DNA from 4 places in the Streptomyces sp. NPDC048295 genome. Region 4 is predicted to be linked to each of the others. Evidence: riboswitches for the same ligand, from Rfam matches in the RefSeq annotation. Region 4 holds a riboswitch; each other region holds the start of a gene.

Region 1 (4,992 bases), on a different contig from region 4:
CTCCGGGTCGCGGGTGGTGCGCCGGATCCGGGGTGCTTCGGGAATTGCTGCCATACGAGGTCTCCGTACGTCAGGGCGCCACCGAGTCGTAGCCGGTGAAGCCGCTCGGGTCGTGGCGGCCGAACGTGCCGTGCTCGAAGATCCCGTAGCCGGTGGTGCCGTCGAGGGTGAAACGGGCGGAGTGTTCGGTGACGCCGAATGCGGCCATGGGGTGCGCAGACAGGTCTGCGAGGTCGTAGCTGCGTCGGTCGACCCAGTGGCGGCCGTGCCACGTCCCGTGGCTCCAGTCGTCAGCGGGTGGGTAGCCCGCGCCGACGGCCAGCGGGGAGGAAACGAGGATCTCCGCGGTGAGCTCGATGTCCTTGCGCCGGCGGTCGGCAAGATGAATGACCGCGTGCTCGGGGTGGCGTGTACCGGAGCGGTACGTGATGTCCGGCTGAGGCCAGCCCAGTTGGGTGTCGGGGTGGCTGTCACGTACCTCGACGGCGTCGCTGAGGGTGCGGTAGCCGTCGGGCTCCTCCTGGACGATCACCATCAGGAACCGGTCGTCGAACCGGACGGGGCACCACAGCCAATGGAAACCTCCGGGGACGTGCTCCTCCCCCGCGCGTCCGCCGTCCTCGCCGGGGATGGGCCGCACGCCCCAACTGCGGTCGCGTGTGCCGGTCCACTCGTCGGCGGTGACGTCGATCTCCTCGCCCTTCGCGCGGATGACGCCGGTCACCGTGCCGGCCTGAACGAAGCGGCGGCCTTCCAGAGTGAGGCGGTTGCCGCGGCGCATGGTGTGGTGCGGCTCCCACAGCGGCTCGAAGGCTCCTTGCCAGCTGAGATCGCACGACAGGCCGCCGGGGTCGGCCGGGTCGGCGGCGCAGTGCAGCGTGAAACGCTTCAGCGGCTCGTCGACGGTGATGCGGAGCGGGCCGACCTCCATCCGCATCCGGTCCTCGGTGAGGGCGTCGGAGGCACGTACGGCGAGGAGTTCGTCGCCCAGGCGGAGCGTGACGAAGGCGTCGATCACGCCGGTATTGGGGTAGACGCCCAGGCCCAGGACGAGCAGGGCGCTGCCGGTGTGGTCGAAGACGTGGAAGATGCAGCGGTCGTAGGCGTTGCGGTCGCTGGTGGCGATGTGACGCATGGAGAGCGGCACTTGATGCACGGGGTATTCATCGAGGGCTACGGGGCGTTCCGGCACAAGGGCCTCCGGCGGGGCTCATCGGGAGCTTGCACAGGACCTGACGATATGTCAGATCCATAACCGTGGCCAGAGGCTCGGCGCCGTCACGGTGTCCGTCGACAGCGGTGTGCCATTGCGGGGTGGAGTGGGCGAGGTGGACGGCGGCCCGTCTGTTCTCGATGCGCCCGGCAGCGCCGATGTACGGCTGCCCCAAGCCGACAATGCGGGTGCCTTTCCTCAGGTTGCCGGGCCTGGACGAACATTCCTGGACGAACCGCATCTTTCCTGCATCCAGCTGGTGAGGAAAGGGACTCGCAGGAACGGGCGGCCCTACGGCTGAGAGCGGAACCGTCCGGAGTACCGGTCGCCGTCGCGGACATCAGTGTCCGGGGCCGGCCGTGGTCGGCAGTGCGAGGGGCAGGCCCTTCCGGAATACACGGTCTGACAGAATGGTCTTCGAAACTCAGGCGACGCGCGTCAGGAAACCGGTGTGAATCCGGTACGGTCCCGCCACTGTGACCGGGCTGCAGCAGCCCGGAAGCCAGATACTGGCCGCGCCGCCTTCTCGTACGAACCAGGGGACGAGGACATCCCCCGGAAAGGCTCGGCCATGCCCCGAATCCGCCGCGTACCGCTCGCGCTCATACCGCTGCTCCTCCTGCCACTCACCGGCTGCGGCTCCGGCACGGGCGGCGAGAGCAAGCCAGAGTCCGCACCGGCCGCCGACGGTTTTCCCTACACGGTCACCAACTGCGGCACGAAGACGACTTTCGACGCCCCTCCGAAGCGGGTCGTCACCATGAACCAGCACGTCACCGAGATCATGCTGGCCCTCGGGCTCCAGGACCGGCTGGCCGGGACCGCCTACCTCGACGACAGCATCCTGCCGGAGTACCGGTCCGCGTACGCCGGGACCAAAGTGCTCGCGAAGGAATACCCCTCCAAGGAAGTACTGCTCGGCGCCAACCCCGACTTCGTCTACGGCGGGTACAGCAGCGCGTTCGACAAGGCCAAGGGCCAGGACCGGGCGGGGCTCCAGAAGGACGGCATCAACACCCGGCTGAACATCGAGAACTGCGCCAAGGGCAAGGTCGGTATCGATCAGCTCGCCACCGAGATCACCGAAGTCGCCAGGACCTTCGGCGTACCGGAACGCGGCAGGAAGCTGATCGCCGAGGAGCGACAGAAGATCACGACGGTCGAGGCGGGGCTCAAGGGCGCCGCACGTCCCTCGGTGTTCGTGTACGACTCCGGCGACAGCTCGGCGTTCACCGCGGGCGGCAAGGGCATCGGCAACGAGATCGTCCGGCTCGCCGGGGGCAGAAACGTCTTCACGGACCTCGACTCCACCTTCGGCGACGTGTCCTGGGAGCAGGTCATCAAGCGCAAGCCCGAGGTGGTCGTGATCTACGACTACGGGGGCACCACGGTGGCGGCCAAGAAGAAGCGGCTGCTCGACGATCCGGCACTCGCGGACGTACCGGCGATCAAGAACAAGAAGTTCGCGGTGCTCCCGCTGTCCTCGGCCGTGCTCGGTGTCCGGGTCGCCGACGCCGTACAGGACCTGGCCGGGCAGCTGCACCCCGGCACCCCGTGAGCGCGGGGTCCGCCCGCCCCGGTCCGAAGTCCGTCCTCCGCTCGGCCCCCGTCGTGATCGGCGTCCTCACGGTGCTGCTGCTCGCGGCGGTGGTGGCCGGTCTGGCGCTCGGCCCGGTACGGATTCCGCCGGGCGAGGTGCTGAGTACGGTCCTGGGCGGTGAACGCACCGGTGCATACCCGACGATCGTGTGGGAGGTGCGGCTGCCCAGGGTGCTGCTCGGGGCCGTGGTCGGCGCCGGGCTGGCCCTGTCGGGCACGGTGCTCCAGGCGCTGGTGCGTAATCCGTTGGCCGATCCGTTTCTGCTGGGCGCCTCGTCCGGGGCATCAGCGGGCGCTGCCGTGGTCGTCGTGCTGGGAGTCGGCGCCGGGGCGGCCACCGACGTGGCGCTGCCCATTGCCGCGTTCATCGGGTCCATGGCAGCGCTGGTCGCCGTCTACGCGATGGCCCGGCGCGGCGGCACCATGACAACGGGCCGGCTGATTCTGGCCGGGGTGGCGGTCCAGTACGTACTGTCCGCGTTCACCAGCCTGATCCTGGTGTTGTCCTCGCGGGCCGAGCATGTGCGGGCGATCCTGTTCTGGACCCTGGGCGGCCTGGGTGGCGCCCGCTGGGACCAACTGGCGCTGCCCGCCGTGGTACTGGGCGTCGGGGCCGTACTCCTGATCAGCCTGGCCCGTCCGCTGGATCTGCTGCTGACCGGGGAGGAAGGGGCCCGCAGCCTCGGCCTGGACCCCGGACGCTTCCGGGGCGGGGTCTTCGTGCTGGTGTCACTGATCATCGGCGTGCTGGTCGCCTACAGCGGGGCGATCGGGTTCGTCGGCCTGATGATTCCGCACGCCGCCCGGATGATCGTCGGCGCGTCCCATCGCAGACTGCTGCCGGTGACCGCGCTCGGCGGTGCCGTCTTCCTGCTGCTGGCCGATCTGCTGGCGCGGACCGTGGCAGCGCCCGAAGAGGTTCCCGCCGGAGTGGTCACCGCCCTGGTGGGCGGCCCGTTCTTCCTCTGGCTGCTGCGCCGCTCCAGCCGTACCGAAGGGATCACCGGATGAGCCAGGCACCGTCCCCGACGGCGCTCGCCGCCGACGGGATCAGCTACGAGGTGGCCGGCCGTACCCTGCTCGACGCGGTCACGCTGGACGCGGCCCCCGGCGAGACGGTCGGCCTGGTCGGGCCCAACGGCAGCGGCAAGACCACCTTCCTGCGCTGTGTCTACGGTGCCCTGCGCCCCGCAGCGGGTCGGGTCCTCCTGGACGGAGCGGACGCCGCGGCCCTCGGTGTGAAGGAACGCGCCCGCCGCGTCGCCGTCGTCCCGCAGGACAGCCCCGGCACCTTCGGCCTGACCGTACGCCAGATCGTGGCGATGGGCCGAAGCCCGCACAAACGGTTCTGGGAGCAGGACGACGCCGACGACGCCCGCCGCATCGACCGGGCGCTCCAGCGCGTCGGCACGGCGTCCCTGGCCGACCGGCGGTTCGAAGAGCTGTCGGGCGGGGAACGGCAACGGGCTCTGATCGCCCGCGCCCTGGTCCAGGAACCGGGGCTGCTGGCGCTCGACGAACCCACGAACCATCTGGACATCCGCTACCAGTTGGAGATCCTTGGCCTGGTAAGAACCCTCGGCACCACCAATCTGCTGGTGCTGCACGACCTCAACCTGGCCGCTTCCTACTGCGACCGGCTGTTCGTCCTGAGCGCCGGACGACTGGTGGCCTCCGGTTCCCCGCACGCGGTACTGACGGAAGAACTGCTGGCCGAGGTATACGGAATACGGTCCCGGATCGGCGTCCACCCGGTCACCGGCTCCCCCAACGTCGTCTACCTCCCGCTGTCATGAGTGACGGCACTTCCCCCGTCTGGACGCCCTTGCGGCACGGGCCGCGCTGGCAGGTCACCGAAGGCGAACCCTCCGCGGGCGAATCAGGGGCGTGGCTGGCAGCCGACCGACTGGCCGATCCGGCGGGCGTGGAGCTGTCGGTTCTGTTGGAGCGCGAACACACCGGCAGCGGCCACCGCACCGGTCATGCGACCGCGCTGACCCTGATGGCGGTGTACGCGGGCTGGGTCACTGCCGCCGCCGTACTCCATTGGGCACTGTACGACGAGGTCCCGGACATGCGGTCCGGCAATGTCCTGGTGCGCCCCGCCGCGCACGGGATCGGCGGAGTCCGGGTGCGCAGTGCCCGGCTCCTGGTGCCCCGGGCCGGGGAGGATTCCGTAC
Region 2 (4,992 bases), on a different contig from region 4:
ACCGCCTTGACGCCACCGGTCGGGCGGCCGCGCAGCCGCCGTGCGGTGCGCAGCCGCATCACGTCGGCGACCATGTTCGGCGCGAACGTCATCGCGACGACGACCGCGACGCCCGCCTCGTACAGCGCGCCCGGCAGCGACTTCAGCAGCCGGGCCGGGTTGGCGAGCGAGTTCGCCGCACCGACGCAGATCAGCAGGGTGGCCAGCTTCGCTCCGTCGTACAGCGCGAAGACCAGCTGCTCGGCGGTGACCCGGCCACCGATCCTGACCCCCTTCGCCCAGTCGGGCAAAGGCACCTCGGGGAGCGTGAACAGCGTGTGGGTACCGGGGATCGGCGAACCGAGAAAGACGGAGAAGACCAGCCGCACACCGACGACGAACAGCCCGATCCGGATGAACGCCCCGTACGAACGTGCCCACGGCGCGTCCGTGCGGCGCACCGCCACGACGTAACCGGCCACCCCCACCAGCAGTCCGAGCAGCAGCGGATTGGTGGTCCGGGACGCGGCGGTGGCGAGGCCGAGCGCCCACAGCCACCAGGCCCCTGCGGGCAGGGCGTTGCTCCGGTTCGCCTCGGGGGCGCGCAGCGGGCGGCTGCGCGCCAGGACGGCGGAGCCGGTCGGGGCGGTCATCCGCGGCGGCGGCGGGACTGCACGACCGCGGCGACGCCGAGAACGAGGACGGCGCCGACCCCGACGAGCACCCCGGCGGACGGGCCGGAGGAGCCGCCCGGGCCGGAGGAGGCGGCGGACCCGGCCGGTGCGGACGGGGCGGAGGCGGACGGGGATGTGGCGGGCGTGCCCTGCCCGTCGCCGGAGACCTGCTCGCCGCAGCCGGAGGCCGGGTAGCCGGTGATCGCGCAGAGCATCGCGTCGCTGCTGTACCGCAGCGGCTTCGCCACCGAGGCGAGCGCCTCCGCGGCGCTCGCGTCGGGGTCCACCCGCGCGCACGCGGTGCGCGGCGTGGGCGGTGTCTCACCGGCCGGGGCGTCCGCGGCCGTGCCCGGGTCGATGACGAGCGCGATCCGCTTGGTGCCGTCCTCGGCCGGGGTGTCCGCGCATATCTTCGTGAAGTCGGGGGCGCGGCGCGGCTTCGCCGAGTCCTGGGAGTCCTCGCTCACCGAGAACCGGAAACCCTGCACCGCCCCGTCGTCCGGCCGGACCAGGGACGGGCCCTGGGTGGCGTACGTCCAGCCGGAGCCGGAGCTCTCCCAGTACGACCAGTACCGGTAGCCGGCCGCCTGGGCCGGTCCGGCGCCGAGCACGGCCAGGACGGCGCCCAGGACCACCAGCAGCGCGGTGGCCCGTCCCGCGCGCCTCACGGCTGCCTGTTCTTGCGGCGGCCGCTGATCAGGAAGAACGCGATCGCGGCGAGGACGAGGCCGATGCCGATGTACCACCACACGCCGCCGATCACGTCGTCGCCGCTGTGGACCTGGTCCTTCTCGGTGGCCTCGTACCCGGTGTCGGCGGACGGGTCGGGCGTCACGACGGCGGCGGGCTCGGGGCCGGCCGCGTTCAGCCGGGCGACCAGGTCGACGCCGCCGAAGTCCCGGGCGTCGTCGCCGGTCGAGTGGGCGGCCAGGATCAGCTGGGCGTAGGCGGCGGGGCCGCTCCCGGCGGCCCAGTCCGCGGAGTTCTTCTTCAGCCAGCCGATGGCCCCGGCCGCCTTGTCCTGGTGGCCGGAGGCGGACAGGGCGACGACCGCGTCGGCGGTGTTGCCGAAGTCGGGCTGCGGGGTGGTGTCGGTGGCACCGGGCATCGGCGCCAGGTCCAGGTGGTTGCTGCCGGCGAGGGCGCCGACGAGGTAGTGGGCACCGTTCTGGGCGGCCTGCTCGGGCGTGAGGCCGGAGCCCGGGTGGCAGCTGGGCGCCTTGCCCGCGGCGTTGTTCCCGACGGCCATCGCCTTGCCCATCGTGCCGAGCACGGCGGCCGCGGTGGCGTCCGCGTTCGCGGCGAGCTTCCCCTTCTTGTCGGGCTGGTACGCGAAGGCGCCGCCGTCCTTGCCGCCGCACGGGATCGCGAGCGCGAGCAGCGGGTCGTAGGGGGTCTTCCCACCGGGGGTGGTGATGTCGGCGAGCCGCTGCCCCTGCCGGGCGAGGGCGCCGATCACCAGGGAGGTGGAGTTGGCGTCGCTGGGCGTGCCGGCGGTGTAGCCCCAGCCGCCGTCCTCGTTCTGCACGGACTTCAGCCAGCGCACCGAGTTGTTCACGGTCTCCCGGTGCCCGCCGACCTCGACCAGCGCCTGGGCGGCGGCCGCGGTGGCATTGGTGTCCCGCACCGTCTTCGCGTCGCACGGCGCGGAGACATCGGGCCGGAACGCGGCGTAGGAGCCGTCGGCGCACTGCTGGGAGACCAGCCAGTCCACCGACTTCGCGGCCGGGGTGACCCCTTCCAGCCGCTGGGCGAGGAACGACATCGACTGCCGCCACACCCCGTCGTAGGTGGGGTCCTTCGTGCCGTACAGCCCGGCGGGCAGTGCGGCGGACGGCGAGGGCGAGGGGGACGGCGCTGCGACCGCGACCGGCGCTGCGGCCGAGCAGAGCACGGCGGCGGTGGCGGCGAGCGTTGCTGCGCTGCGGCGTACGGTCATGGCGGGCGGGGCCTCTCCTGCGGGGTGAACCGGGCACAGGCACGCTCAGGCACCAGGCTCCGGCTCCGTATACCTCGACGGTGCCGACCTCCGGTGGGTCCGGTGGTCCGAGCCGGTCACGACCGCGGACAGGGCATTCCGACTCACCGTCTGCGACGACGGCTCACGGCTGCGTGGTCAGTGCCGGATTCGCACCGGCTTCCCCCTGAACGGGCATGATGACGACCCGCACACTCTACCGGGCGGGCCCGGCCGGGCCCGGGGCGGCTTCGGCCCACCGACGGTGCGGAAACCCACTGGCGGGCAACGCCGGAAACCCACTGGCGAGTTCGGCCCCGAACGGACGACCATGTCCCGCATGAGTGATCAACCCGCACGCTGGACCCAGGCGACCGTCTACCCCGACATGTGGGCGGACCCGGACGACGACCCCCGCAACTCGGAAGGTGCCGGTCCGGACGGCGAGCTCCCGACGCTCCAGGAGTACCTGCGCGACTACCGGCTGACCCTGAGGATGAAGTGCGAGGGCCTGGACGCGGAGCAGCTGGCCCGGCGCTCGGTCCCGCCGTCGACGCTGTCGCTGCTCGGCCTCCTGCGCCACCTCGCCGAGGTGGAACGGGACTGGCGCAACTGGATCACCGACGGTGAGCCGCTGCCCAAGCTGTACGGCAGACGTGACGCGGACTTCGACGGAGCCGTCGCCGATCAGGCCGTGGTCGACGCCGCCTACGCCGATCTGGAGCGTGAGCAGGCCGCGACCGACGCCGCACTGGCCGGCCACGCGGACCTGGGCGAGCGGCTGGGGAAGGACAGCGTCTCCGTCCGGTCGCTGCTGGTGCACAGGATCGAGGAGTACGCCCGGCACTGCGGGCAGGCCGACCTGCTGCGCGAGTGCATCGACGGACGGGTGGGCCAGTGAGGCCCGGCCGGTGAGCTGAAGGGTGCGGGGCGGGGCGGCCCGCCCCGCACTCACACCGCCGTGTACCTCACCGGCTCGCTGCCCGGCACCGCCTCCGCGCGCCCGAGCTTCACCAGCCGCCGCAGATGCGCCTCCGCCTCCGAGACGGCGATGTTCCTGGAGCCGTGCGGGATCTGCTCCCAGGGCCGGTTCCACTCCATCCGCTCGGCCAGCTCCCACGGCGTCAGCGGCTGTGCCAGCAGACCCAGCAGCCCGGTCAGCCGCTCCTCGTGATGGCCGATGAGCTCCTGCACGCGTCCCGCCGCATCGGTGAAGGCGTACTGATGGGCGGGCAGCACCTCGGCGGCCCCGAGCCTGCCGATCCGCTCCAGCGAGTCCAGGTAGTCACCGAGGGGATCGCCGACCGTCGCGTCGTCCGGGTCCTCGTACAGCCCGATGTGCGGACTGATCCCCGGCAGCAGATGGTCACCCGAGAAGAGCCGCCCACGGCCCGGCAGGTTCCCCGGATGCTCCTCCTCCAGATGCAGGCACACATGCCCCGGCGTGTGCCCCGGCGTCCAGATCGCCCGCAGCCTGCGCCCCGCCAGATCGAGCAGCTCACCGGGGACGATCTCCCGGTCCGGCAGCGCGGCCCGCAGCCCCGGCAGCGCCCGCGCCCGCCCTCCGCCGGCCGCGGCGGCCCGCAACGGCGCGAGGTGCTCCTCGGGCGCGCCGACCGCGGTGAGCTTGGCCGCGAGGTACGCCAGCCAGGTACCGGGCCGGGACTCCCGGGTACGCCGCACGATCGCGGTGTCCGCCGCGTGCATGGCGATCCAGGCCCCGGAGGCATCGCGCACCTGCCCGGAGAGCCCGTGGTGGTCGGGGTGGTGGTGGGTGATGACCACCCCGTGGATGTCCGCCACCCCCGTACCGACGGCGGCGAGCCCGGCGCCGAGCGTGTCCCACGCCTCGGGGTCGTCCCACCCGGTGTCGATCAGGACCGGCCCCCGGTCGGTGTCCAGGACGTGCACGAGGGTATGGCCGAGCGGATTGTCCGGGATGGGCACCTTGATGCTGTGCACGCCCCCGCCGTGGTCGGTCACCTGCGTCATGAGGTCCCCATCTCTCCAGACAACGTGCGGAATTGCGGCTCCGGTGCGTCGCCCCCACTGTAACGAGAACTTGTTCCAGTAGTAGCCCTGGTCGACCATCTGGTCCGGGCCATGGGCTCGGCCTTTCGTGGGGCGGCGGTGTCCCGCGCGACGCCGAAGCCGTCCGCGTGCATGTCGAACGGTGTCGCGGACGTGGACTCCTGGAACTGGAACTGGTATCAGTTCTGACACGGAGTCAGATGCCGGGTCGGATACTGAGCCGGGCAACGCGCCGGGCCGCGGGAGGCAGCAGTCATGACCGAGCTTGTCGAACACGGAAAACTGTTCATCGGCGGGGAGTTGGTCGATCCGCTGGGCCGGGACACCATCGAGGTCGTCTCGCCGCACACC
Region 3 (4,992 bases), on a different contig from region 4:
TGCCGCGGTCAGCAGCGCGGTGGTGCACAGAAGCACGATCCGGGTGCGCGCGACATGGACGCCGAGCGCGGCGGCGGCATCCTGTCCGAACGCGAAGGCGTCGAGCGTACGGGCATGGCCCAGACAGACCAGCAGCGTCACGGCGAGAACGGCGGCGCAGATCCACACATCGGTCCAGCCGACCCCGGCGAGCGAGCCGAGCAGCCAGAACAGCACGCCGCGGGTCTGCTCGGCGTCGGCCGCGGTCATCACGACGAAGGAGGTGAGCGCGGAGAACAACTGCATGGCCGCGACACCGGAGAGCACGACCCGGTCGGTCGTGCCGCCCAGGGTGTGGCTGAGCAGCAGCACGAGGGCGAACGAGCAGAGCGCACCGGCGAACGCGCCCGTCGAGACCGACACCGCTCCCCCGCCGACGCCGAGCACGACGACCACGACCGCGCCGGTGGACGCCCCTGAGGAGACCCCGAGGACGAACGGGTCGGCGAGCGGGTTGCGGAGCAGCGACTGCATGACGGTCCCGCACACCGCGAGTCCGGCGCCGCACACCGCGGCGAGCAGGGTGCGCGGCATGCGCAGGTTCCAGATGATGCCGTCCCGGATCGGGGAGAGCCGTGAACGGCCCCATCCGAGGTGGGAGGCGACCGCGGACCAGACGTCGGCCACGGAGATCCGGGCAGGGCCGATGGTGACGGCGAGGGCGACGGAGCCCACGAGCAGCGCGATGCCGCACACCCACAGGATCCCGCCGCGCAGCCTCCTTACACCCTTCACGGCACGGACGGAGGTGACGGGGTCCGGCGGCGCGGCCACCGCGGTGCCGCGTCCGGTCCCCGTCACCCGGCGAACCCGAACCGGCGCAGCCCGGCGGCGACGCGTTCGACGCCCTCGACCGTCCGGATGGACGGGTTCAAGGACTGCCCGCTGAGCAGGACGTACCGCTTGTGTCTGACGGCGTCCATGTTCTTCGTGACCGGATTGGACTCCAGGAACTCGATCTTCTTCGCGGCGCTCTCGGCGGTCTGGGCCCTGCGGGTCAGGTCACCGACGACCAGGACGTCGGGATTGCGGTCGGCGACGGTCTCCCAGCTGATCTGGGGCCATTCCTCGTGGGTGTCGTCGAAGACGTTCTTCGCGCCGAGCTCCTCGGTGATGATTCCGGGCGCTCCGCAGCAGCCGGCCAGGTAAGGGGACTTGGAGTCGGAGAACCAGTACAGGAGGGTGGCACCGGAGGCGTCGATGCCCTCGGCCGCCTTCCTCACCCGGGCCCGCAGCTGTGTCACGAGCGCGTCGCCGCGCTCCGGTACGCCGAACACCCGGGCCAGGTCGCGCACTTCGCCGTAGACGCTGTCCATGGTCAGCCGCGCGGTACGGGAGCCGTCGCCACCCTTGCTGTTGTCCTTGCCGGTGCAGTCGGCGGGCGAGACGTAGGTGGGGACGCCGAGTTCCTCGAACTGTTCGCGCGGTGCGACGCCGCCCTTGGCTAGTGTCGATGCGAACGACGCGCTGACGAAGTCGGGCTCGCGGTCCAGGACCTTCTCCGAGGACGGCCGGTTGTCCGAGATCCTGGGCACCCGGGCGTTGGCCTTCTCCAGGCCCTTCATCACCGGGTCGGTCCAGGTGGCGGTGGCTGCCAGCCGGTCGGCGAGGCCGAGGGAGAGCAGGATCTCCGTCGATCCCTGGTCCACCGGGACGGCGCGGCGCGGCGCGGCTTCGACGGTGACGGTGCGTCCGCAGTTCTTCAGTGTCACCGGGTATCCGTGCGCGGGGCCCGGTTTCGAGGCGGATTCACCGGCTCCGCCTCCGCAGGCGGTCAGCAGGACGAGTCCCGCCGAGAGCAGGGCCATGGTGCGGACAGGGCTGGCTATGGACGGCACGGGGTCCCTCTGCGTCTCGGGGCTCATGCGCGGAGCCCGCTGTACGGAGTCCGCGGCCCGGTGCCGGGTCGCGGGTACCAGCAGGTCTTCGGACTCGGGTTCCTTCGGACGGGACGCCTTCCCAGGACACCCGAGGGTGGTCCCAGTGGCCGTGGCCCCGCCCGTCCCCCTCACCGCTGCGCGTCAGTTCCGGATTCGCACCGGATTCCCTGACCCCTTACGTGGAGTTCGACTGGCCCCGGCAAGCTATCACGAGCCTCTGCGCAGCTCATGAGGGGTGTGGCCGGTGGTACGCCGGGCAGTGTTTCCCGTCGCACCACCTGCCGGATGCCTACGGACGCTGAAGAGCGATCACGGCGTTGTGTCCGCCGAAGCCGAAGGAATGGCTGACGGCACGCCGGATGGGCTGCCGCAGCGGTTGCCCGGTGACGCATTCGATGTCGAACTCGGGCGCCGGGGCGTCCAGGTTGGCGATCGGTGGGACGACTCCGCGCTGGAGCGTGAGGACGGTGAGTCCGGCCTCGATCGCTCCGGCCGCCCCCATGCAGTGCCCCAGTACGCCCTTGGGAGCGGTGACGGGCGGCCGGTGCGGGTAGACCCGGGCGATCAGGGCGGCCTCGGCGGCGTCGTTGACCGGGGTCGCGGTGCCGTGCGCGTTGACGTGCTCGACGTCCTCGGCCGCCCAGCCCGCGTCGCGCAGCGCGGCCTCCACCGCCGCCTGGGCGACCGTGCCGGAGGGATGCGGGCTGATGGGGTGGTGGGCGTCGGTGGTGGCGCCGGTGCCGGCGAGCAGTGCCCGTGGAGCCGCGCCGCGGGCCCGGGCGTCCTCCGTCCGTTCCAGCACCATGACGGCCGCGCCCTCGCCCATGACCAGTCCGGCCCGGTCCGCCGCGAAGGGTCGGCAGAGTCCGGCCGGGTCTCCGTCTTTCCGGGCCCCTGCGCCGGACCGGGCGAACCCGGCCATGGCGACCGGGTAGACGATCGACTCCGTGGCTCCGGCGATCGCGATGTCGCACTGCCCGGTGACCAGGAGGTCGCGGGCGACGGACAGCGCGGTGACGCCGGACGAACAGGCGGTGCACGGGGCCATGCTGGGTCCGGTGGCCCGCAGCTGGATCGCGATCTCGGCCGCGGGCATGTTCGGAATGGTGAGCAGGATGCCCGAGGGCGAGGTGGCCCCGGCTCCGAGCCGGTCCATCACGACCGCCTGCTCGGTCAGCGAGGCGGAGCCCCCGCTGCTGGTGCCGACGACCACCGCGACCCGGGTGCCCTCCCACCCTGCCGGGTCGAGCCCGGCGTCGGCGACCGCCTCCCGGGCCGCGAGCACCGCGAGCTTCACGTACTTCCCCATGCGGAAGGACGCACGGCCGCCGATCGCGGCGTCCAGGTCGATGCCGTCGACCATGCACGCGAAGTCGATCGCGCATCCTTCGAGTTCGGCGACGGTCCGGGCCGGTGACACGCCCGCGCACACACCCTCCCAGGTGGATTCGGTGTCGTTGCCGACCGGGGTGATCATGCCCAGGCCGGTGACGGCGACGGCCGGCCTGTTCATCGGGCGTTGCTCATCGCCGGCCCGCCGCCCACCCGCGCCCCGCCGTCGCCCGCCGGGTCGATGAACCGTGTGATGTCGGCCAGCGTGGCGTTCTTGGGAAGCTGGTCGAAGTCCCGGACACCGCCCGCCGTCTCCCTGATCAGGACGGCGAACTCGGCAACGGCGAGGGAGTCCATCTCCAGGCTGTCCATGGTGGAGCCCGGGTGGATCTCGGCAACAGGCACTTTGAAGGTGTGTGTCAGAACCTCGGTGATCTTGGGGTGAATCGTACTCATGAGCTTTCTCTCCATCATTCGGTCCGGCTGCCGGGCCGGCGGTGACACCGTCCCGACGCCGAATCAACTGGGCGGAGTGCCTCCAGTTACGCCTTGTGCCGAACCGATTCGGCACCGTCCTCCCCGCGCTCCCCGCACCACCGGGCCAGGACGGACGCCGTACCCCAGTAAGCCAGCAGGACAACGCGGACGCCGAGGGCGCCGGCCGCCTCCCTGACCCGGTGACCCCGTACAGCAGTTCCCTTTCTCGTCATGGCTCTCACCGCTCGTCCGGCACCGTCGCGCGGCCCTCGTCACGCTGCCAGGCGCCGTCCGGGTCGTCGTAGGCGGCCACGTAGTCGGCTCCGGCGATGGGCCAGTCGGCGAGCAGTTCCGGCGGCAGCGCGAAGGACTCGACGAGGCCGGGAAGACGGGCGGCGACCGTGGTGATGAGCTCCTCCACCCGGTCCGGCAGCCGGTTGACCTGATCGGCGGTCAGCAGGCCCGCTGCCAGCAGATCACCGCTGTTCCGGGCGATCCGGTCGAGTGCGAAGAGCCGGTGCAGCTCGTCGAGCCGTTCGCGGGCGGGCCCCTCGGGCAGCGCCGCCACCGCTTCCGCGTACGCCTCGGCCGCCTGCCGCTGGGCATGGGCCTCGACGCCGCGCAGGGCGGGCCCGGAGGCAGCGTTCCACCGTCCCAGCGGATCGCCGTGCGGTGCGAGGCCCATCCGCTCCCGGGCCCGGACGAACCAGATCCGCTCCAGCTCCGCGAGCAGCCTGTCGAGGAATCCGGGGTCGTCGAGATCACCGGGTCCGCCGCCGGGGGAAGGCCCGGGTCCCGGTGGTGCGGCGGCGAAGAGCATCTCCGCGGCCGCCTTGGCGTGGATCGCCATGTTGTCGCCCTCGGCGGTGATGGCGCCCTCCACGCCGGTGAGGAGCTCACTCATGCCGTTGTTCTCCAGGAGCGCCTGGGCGCCGCAGCGTTCCCGGCATTCCACGATCACGGACCTGGCCTGCCAAGTGATCCACCCCTTGGCGACGGCCACCAGACGCTCCGCCTCCTCCGGCTGCCCGCCCTGCTCCCACCGGTCCAGGGCCCTGCGGTGCAGCAGGCTCATCGCGAAGACGGTGGCGGTGGCGGTGGCGAGCGGTCCGTGATGGCTGCGGTGGGCGATCACCGGCACCGGACGTGAGCCCCGGTGACCCGAGATGTACCGGTGGCCGCCGTAGCGGACGGCGACGGCGAGGGTCGCCCGCGCGCAGCCGACCGCGCAGGCCGTCATCGAGATCTTGCCGGAGGTGACACG
Region 4 (4,992 bases):
TGGCCTTGCCGTTGACCACGGTGACGGTGTCGCTGCCCGACGAGGGGGTCACGCCCGTGACGCAGCCCGCCGGGGTGGCGGCGCTCGTCGCGGCGGCCAGGACGTCACCTAGGGTCGTGGTCGTGCCGGTCGGGGTGAAGGAGACCGAGCACACCTTGAGGCCGCCGGTGCCGTCGTCGACGCTCAGCGCGAGTTCGGTGGCGGTGCCCGCGGTGAAGGTGGGCTGGGCGACCCACTGCGGGGCGCCCGGGGTGACCGGAACCGGCGGGGCGGCCGTGAAGCCTCCGCCGGCGACCGCACGAAGCGCGTCGATCGAGGAGTAGGAGGAGGGCGCGGTGTCGGACGGCTGGTACTTGAAACCGCCTCCCGGGTTGTACTGGTTGGCTATCAGGAAATCGATCGGCGTCTTGCCGTTGACCGTGAGGAAGTCGCCGGTCTGCGGGTTGATTCCGCAGGCGTTCAGCCCCGCCACGCCCCAGCCGTTGGAGCTGGTGTTGACCCCGTAGAGGGAGTTGAACGCGCCGGTGGTGGCGACCAGTTTTCCCTTGAGGAAGTTCTTGGCCTTGACGACGCCCGCATCGGTGCCGGGAACGCCCGAGACGCAGAGGGCGGCCATGGCCGCTCCGGTCATGTCGACGTCGCTCGCCGAGTTGAGCGCGGTGGGGTCGCCTTCGGCCTTGCTGTAGGTCCAGCCGCCGTCGACGTGCTGGTTGGCCCGGATACGCGTGACCATCGAGTCGGTCAGCGACTGCGGGATGCGGGTGCCGCCGGCCTGGGTCCTGGCGCCGCCGAGCGCGAGGGCCGCGAACACGGTGCCGTTGAAGTTTGCGGACGGACCGAAGTAGCCGGGCTCGGCGGTCTGCCAGTAGGAGTAGATGTCGGCGACGAGGTTGCGGGAGGCCGAGACCCGGGCCGGGTCGATGCCGGCGGCGTACGCGTTCAGTGTGCCCCGCTCGTAGTCGGTGACCACGGGGGAGGCGGAGGGCCAGCCGGACGTGGAGAGCAGATCACGGTAGACGGTGCGGGCGTTCTTCGTGGTGTCGCCACCCGGAGCGACATCGACGACGGCCGTGCCGGACGCCGCGAAGGCGCTGAACGCCCACTCGTTGGACAGGCCGGAACCGGCATACGAACCGTCCGCCGCCTGGAGCGACTTGAGGTAGGTGACGCCGTTCGTCCTGGACGTGGCCAGCTGGGCGGGGCTGGACGTGGCGAAGGCGGGCAGTGTGGTGAGGGCGAGGGCGCCGAACGCTGCGGGCAGCGCGAGTGCGAGGCGTCGGGGCGTACGAAGACGGGGCATGGCCTGCTCCTGGGATCGGCGGACGCCGGCCTCCAGTGCATGGCCGGACTTCTCCGTGCAGGGACACGGCCGGGCATGGTCGGGAGCCGCCGTCCGGAACGCGTGGTACGGCTTCTCGTAGCTGCGCCGCATGGGCATTCGGGCTCGGAGACGGCCCCCGCCGTTCCATACCGCTGCGCGTCAGCTCCGGCTTCGCACCGGATTCCCCCATGTGGCAGCCCAGGACGCTACCCGAGGGGCCGGGCGGTCCGCCAGACGTCCGGACAGGTGCCGTTCCCGGATGTCCGGGAACCGTCCGGTGAGGCACACACCACCTTGACGGCCCGACCGCATCCGTGTTGCACTCCGGCTGACACGCACTCAGCAGCAGGGGAAGCCGGTCGAATTCCGGCGCTGACCCGCAACCGTGGACCCGGGCTCGTTCCGGGTGAGCCGGAATGCCTGGCGCTGGGACAGAGCACGAGGAACGCCGTCGCGGACTACGGCGTGGTCGTCCAACCTCCCCATGGCGCAGCAGCCCGGTGGGGGGTCAATCGCCACGTACGCAGCCGCCCGGCATTGACGAGGGGGCCGCGGTGAGGACCGAACAGCAGCCGGAACGGCGGACAGGCAGGAGACAGCGTCTGCTGTCCCTGCTGACCGCCTCGTTCTTGACTCTCGGTGCCGGAGTGGCGTTCTTCACAGCGTCACCGGCGAACGCCGACCCCGTCGAGGAGTGCACCGCCACGACCGGGGCCATTGTCGCCGTGGATTTCGGCCCCTTCGGCGGGCCGGTGGTGCGCGGCTGCGACACCACGCCCACCACCGGCTACGAGCTGCTGCACGAGGGAGGGTTCAGAACCACCGGTACCGTCCACGACGGCGACGGATTCATCTGCCGCATAGGCAACGGCTCCTTCGACTCCGGTACGGAGTACCCGACCCCGGCCAAGGAGGACTGCGTCCTCACCCCGCAGGCCACCGCGTACTGGTCGTACTGGATCGCCTCCCCCGGGCAGAAGAGCTGGACCTACAGCCCCCTCGGCGCCATGTCCCGTACCCCCGGGGCCGGTGACGTGGACGCCTGGGTGTTCGGCGGCACCGATGTCGGCGGCACCACGGGCAAGCCCACCTTCTCCCCCGACGACGTACGGGCCAGGAGCGGTGTCCCCACCACGGAACCCACCGATCCCACGGGCCCGACCAGGCCTCCGGCCCCGGTCGACGTGGCTGCCGCCACCCGCTGGCTCACCGGGATGCTGACGGACGAGGAACGGGTCGTCGACGAGGGCGCCACCGCGCCGGACCACATGCTCACCACCGAGGTCGTCTACGCCCTGGCCGCCGCCGACCCGAAGAGCCCGGTGGCGCAGAAGGCCGCTTCGTTCCTCGCTTCACCCGCGCAGACGGACACGTACGCCTACCCGGCCGGCAAGGACGGGATTCCCGATGCCTCGGCCGCCGCGCGTCTGGCACTCGTGGCCGAGGCCACCGGCAAGGACCCGCGCGACTTCGGCGGCCACGACCTTCTCGGTGACCTCGTCGAGTACGTCTGCCCGAGGGACATCGGCGACGGCGAAACGATCCCCGGCTGCCTCACGAAGGGCGACTTCCGCTCCACGGGACAGGCCGACGCCCAGGCCATGGCCGTCATCGCCCTGCTGAACGGTGAGGTGACACCCCCGGCCGACGCCGTGACCCGGCTGACCGGACTCCAGTGCGAGGACGGTGGCTTCACGGGCATCCTCATCAGGGCCGGCGAGTGGTGCGACAGCGACGCGAGCTCCACCGGACTGATCGCCCTGGCCCTCAAGCGGGCCGGCGGCCACGGCGCGGCGGTCGAGAAGGCGCGGGCCTACCTCAAGAAGTCCCAGCTCCCGACCGGAGCCTGGCCCTCCGCCTCGTACCTGACGACCGGCAGCGCGGGCCCCACCGGCTGGGCCGCACAGGCCCTGCGCGCCCTGGGCGACACGGACCGGGCCGACGCGGGTGTCTCCTGGCTCTCCGAGCAGCAACTACCCAAGGGCGGCTTCGGTTTCGAGGAGGGCGAGACCGACCCCCGGGTGTTCGCCACCACCCCGGTGGTCATCGCGGGTGCCAAGAGCGACCTGGTCGCGCTCACCGCCAGGAAGGCGACCCCACCGACCACACCCACCCCGGACCCGACGAGCACGCCCCCGGCAGGTGACGGGCCCGACCTGAAGAAGGGCAGCGCGTACCTCACCGATCACAGGCGACTGGTACAGGGTCACTACTACGAGAACGCGAAGGGTTCCGGGTTCGCCGACTTCGGCCTGACCATCGACGGTGCCTACGCGCTCGCCGCGACCGGCCACGACAACGCCGCCCTGCGCAACATCGTCGACTTTCTCGACAAGGGCGGCAAGGACGGCAAGGGACGCGGAATCCACGACTGGACCCTGATCGGCACCACGTACGCAGGCGGCGGCTTCATCGGCAAGGCGGCCGTCCTGGCCGAGGTCGTGGGCCGGGACCCCCGTGACTTCGGCGGACAGGACCTGATCGGCGCACTGGCCAAGGCCATCTGCCCGGCGAAGACACCGACGCCGAGGCCCTGCGCGGCCAAGGGCAACTACACCTACGCCACGTCCGTCTTCTCCCAGTCGCTCGGGGTCATGGCCCAGGTCCGCGCGGGCGAGACGGCCGCCGCGGCCGAACCGATCGCCTACCTCAAGAGCCTCCAGGATCCCTCGGGCGCCTGGCCGAGCCTGATCGGCGAGAAGAGCGACATCGAGGTCGACTCCACCGCGATGGCCGCGATGACCCTGGATCTGCTGCCCGACGCCGACTCGCAGGCGGCCGTGGACAAGGCCCTCGCCTGGCTGGCCGGCCGGCAGCTGGCGGACGGCGGGTTCCCGGGCGCCTCCGGCAACTCCGTGAACTCCGCCGCCCTGGCGGTACAGGGGCTGTCGCTGGACGCCACGAAGTACGCGGACCGCATCGCCAAGGCCCGCACGTTCCTCGCCTCGCAGCAGAACACCGACGGCGGGTTCAACGTCGTCAAGGGCGGCCAGCCCGGATCCGACGTCCGCGCCTCGGCCCAGGCCGTCGGGGGCGCCACCGGAATCTCCTTCGGCACCCTCACACGCAGCCTGGACGGCACTGATCCGGAGCCCGCGCCCAGCGGCTCGGGCCGGCCGTCCACCCCCGCCATCGTGACCCCGGGCGAGGAGACGGGCGGTACCGGTACGAGCGAGGACTCGGGCTCGGGCGGCGTCCTCGCCTCCACCGGCGCGCAGACCCTCGCCCTCGCCATCGCCGCCGTGCTGCTGATGCTCGGCGGCTGGGGCACGGCCCGCGCCGCCCGGCGCCGCCGCGGAACCACGGGGAGCGAGGCATGAGAAGCGGTCGTGTGCTGCGCGCCCTGGCCCGCACGGCAGCCGCGCTGGGGCTGACGACGGCGGCGTTCGCCGCCACCTCGGCTCCGGCGGGGGCCGCCCCGCAGCCGATGGGCCGGTGCACCACATCCTCCGGTGCGGTGCTCGCCGTGGATTTCAGCCATTGGGGCGGGCCCGTCTACCGATCCTGCGGAACCACTCCCACCACCGGGTACGAGCTCCTCAACCAGGGCGGCTGGCGGACCACCGGCACCGGCCACGACGGCGCCGCCTTCATCTGCCGCATCGGATACAGCGGCCACCAGGGCGGCAAGCAGTACCCGACGCCGAAGCAGGACGACTGCGTACTGACAC

The links. Region 4 has a riboswitch for cobalamin ahead of AB0D53_RS16545 (prenyltransferase/squalene oxidase repeat-containing protein). Riboswitches for the same ligand answer to the same signal wherever they lie in the genome.
Region 1: it holds a riboswitch for cobalamin, as region 4 does, so the genes downstream of both, AB0D53_RS03920 (ABC transporter substrate-binding protein) here and AB0D53_RS16545 (prenyltransferase/squalene oxidase repeat-containing protein) in region 4, are expected to answer to the same signal.
Region 2: it holds a riboswitch for cobalamin, as region 4 does, so the genes downstream of both, AB0D53_RS13410 (prenyltransferase/squalene oxidase repeat-containing protein) here and AB0D53_RS16545 (prenyltransferase/squalene oxidase repeat-containing protein) in region 4, are expected to answer to the same signal.
Region 3: it holds a riboswitch for cobalamin, as region 4 does, so the genes downstream of both, AB0D53_RS30860 (ABC transporter substrate-binding protein) here and AB0D53_RS16545 (prenyltransferase/squalene oxidase repeat-containing protein) in region 4, are expected to answer to the same signal.

The regions. Positions count from the first base shown of each region.
Region 1 covers NZ_JBEZLL010000002.1:355,099-360,090, reverse strand. Annotated here, with positions in the region: gene AB0D53_RS03930 (phosphotransferase family protein) at 1-45, opposite strand, end outside; gene AB0D53_RS03925 (hypothetical protein) at 71-1,192, opposite strand; cobalamin riboswitch at 1,623-1,746, shown strand; gene AB0D53_RS03920 (ABC transporter substrate-binding protein) at 1,785-2,771, shown strand; gene AB0D53_RS03915 (iron ABC transporter permease) at 2,768-3,823, shown strand; gene AB0D53_RS03910 (ABC transporter ATP-binding protein) at 3,820-4,608, shown strand; gene AB0D53_RS03905 ((2Fe-2S)-binding protein) at 4,605-4,992, shown strand, end outside.
Region 2 covers NZ_JBEZLL010000007.1:258,907-263,898, reverse strand. Annotated here, with positions in the region: gene AB0D53_RS13420 (energy-coupling factor transporter transmembrane protein EcfT) at 1-632, opposite strand, end outside; gene AB0D53_RS13415 (SCO2322 family protein) at 629-1,321, opposite strand; gene AB0D53_RS13410 (prenyltransferase/squalene oxidase repeat-containing protein) at 1,318-2,592, opposite strand; cobalamin riboswitch at 2,702-2,837, opposite strand; gene AB0D53_RS13405 (DinB family protein) at 2,951-3,511, shown strand; gene AB0D53_RS13400 (MBL fold metallo-hydrolase) at 3,562-4,602, opposite strand; gene AB0D53_RS13395 (aldehyde dehydrogenase) at 4,897-4,992, shown strand, end outside.
Region 3 covers NZ_JBEZLL010000025.1:105,437-110,428, reverse strand. Annotated here, with positions in the region: gene AB0D53_RS30865 (iron chelate uptake ABC transporter family permease subunit) at 1-774, opposite strand, end outside; gene AB0D53_RS30860 (ABC transporter substrate-binding protein) at 837-1,904, opposite strand; cobalamin riboswitch at 1,939-2,129, opposite strand; gene AB0D53_RS30855 (beta-ketoacyl-[acyl-carrier-protein] synthase family protein) at 2,209-3,432, opposite strand; gene AB0D53_RS30850 (acyl carrier protein) at 3,429-3,707, opposite strand; partial or broken gene AB0D53_RS30845 (acyl-CoA dehydrogenase) at 3,794-4,992, opposite strand, start outside.
Region 4 covers NZ_JBEZLL010000009.1:253,895-258,886, reverse strand. Annotated here, with positions in the region: gene AB0D53_RS16550 (hypothetical protein) at 1-1,300, opposite strand, end outside; cobalamin riboswitch at 1,433-1,508, opposite strand; cobalamin riboswitch at 1,625-1,764, shown strand; gene AB0D53_RS16545 (prenyltransferase/squalene oxidase repeat-containing protein) at 1,876-4,641, shown strand; gene AB0D53_RS16540 (hypothetical protein) at 4,638-4,992, shown strand, end outside.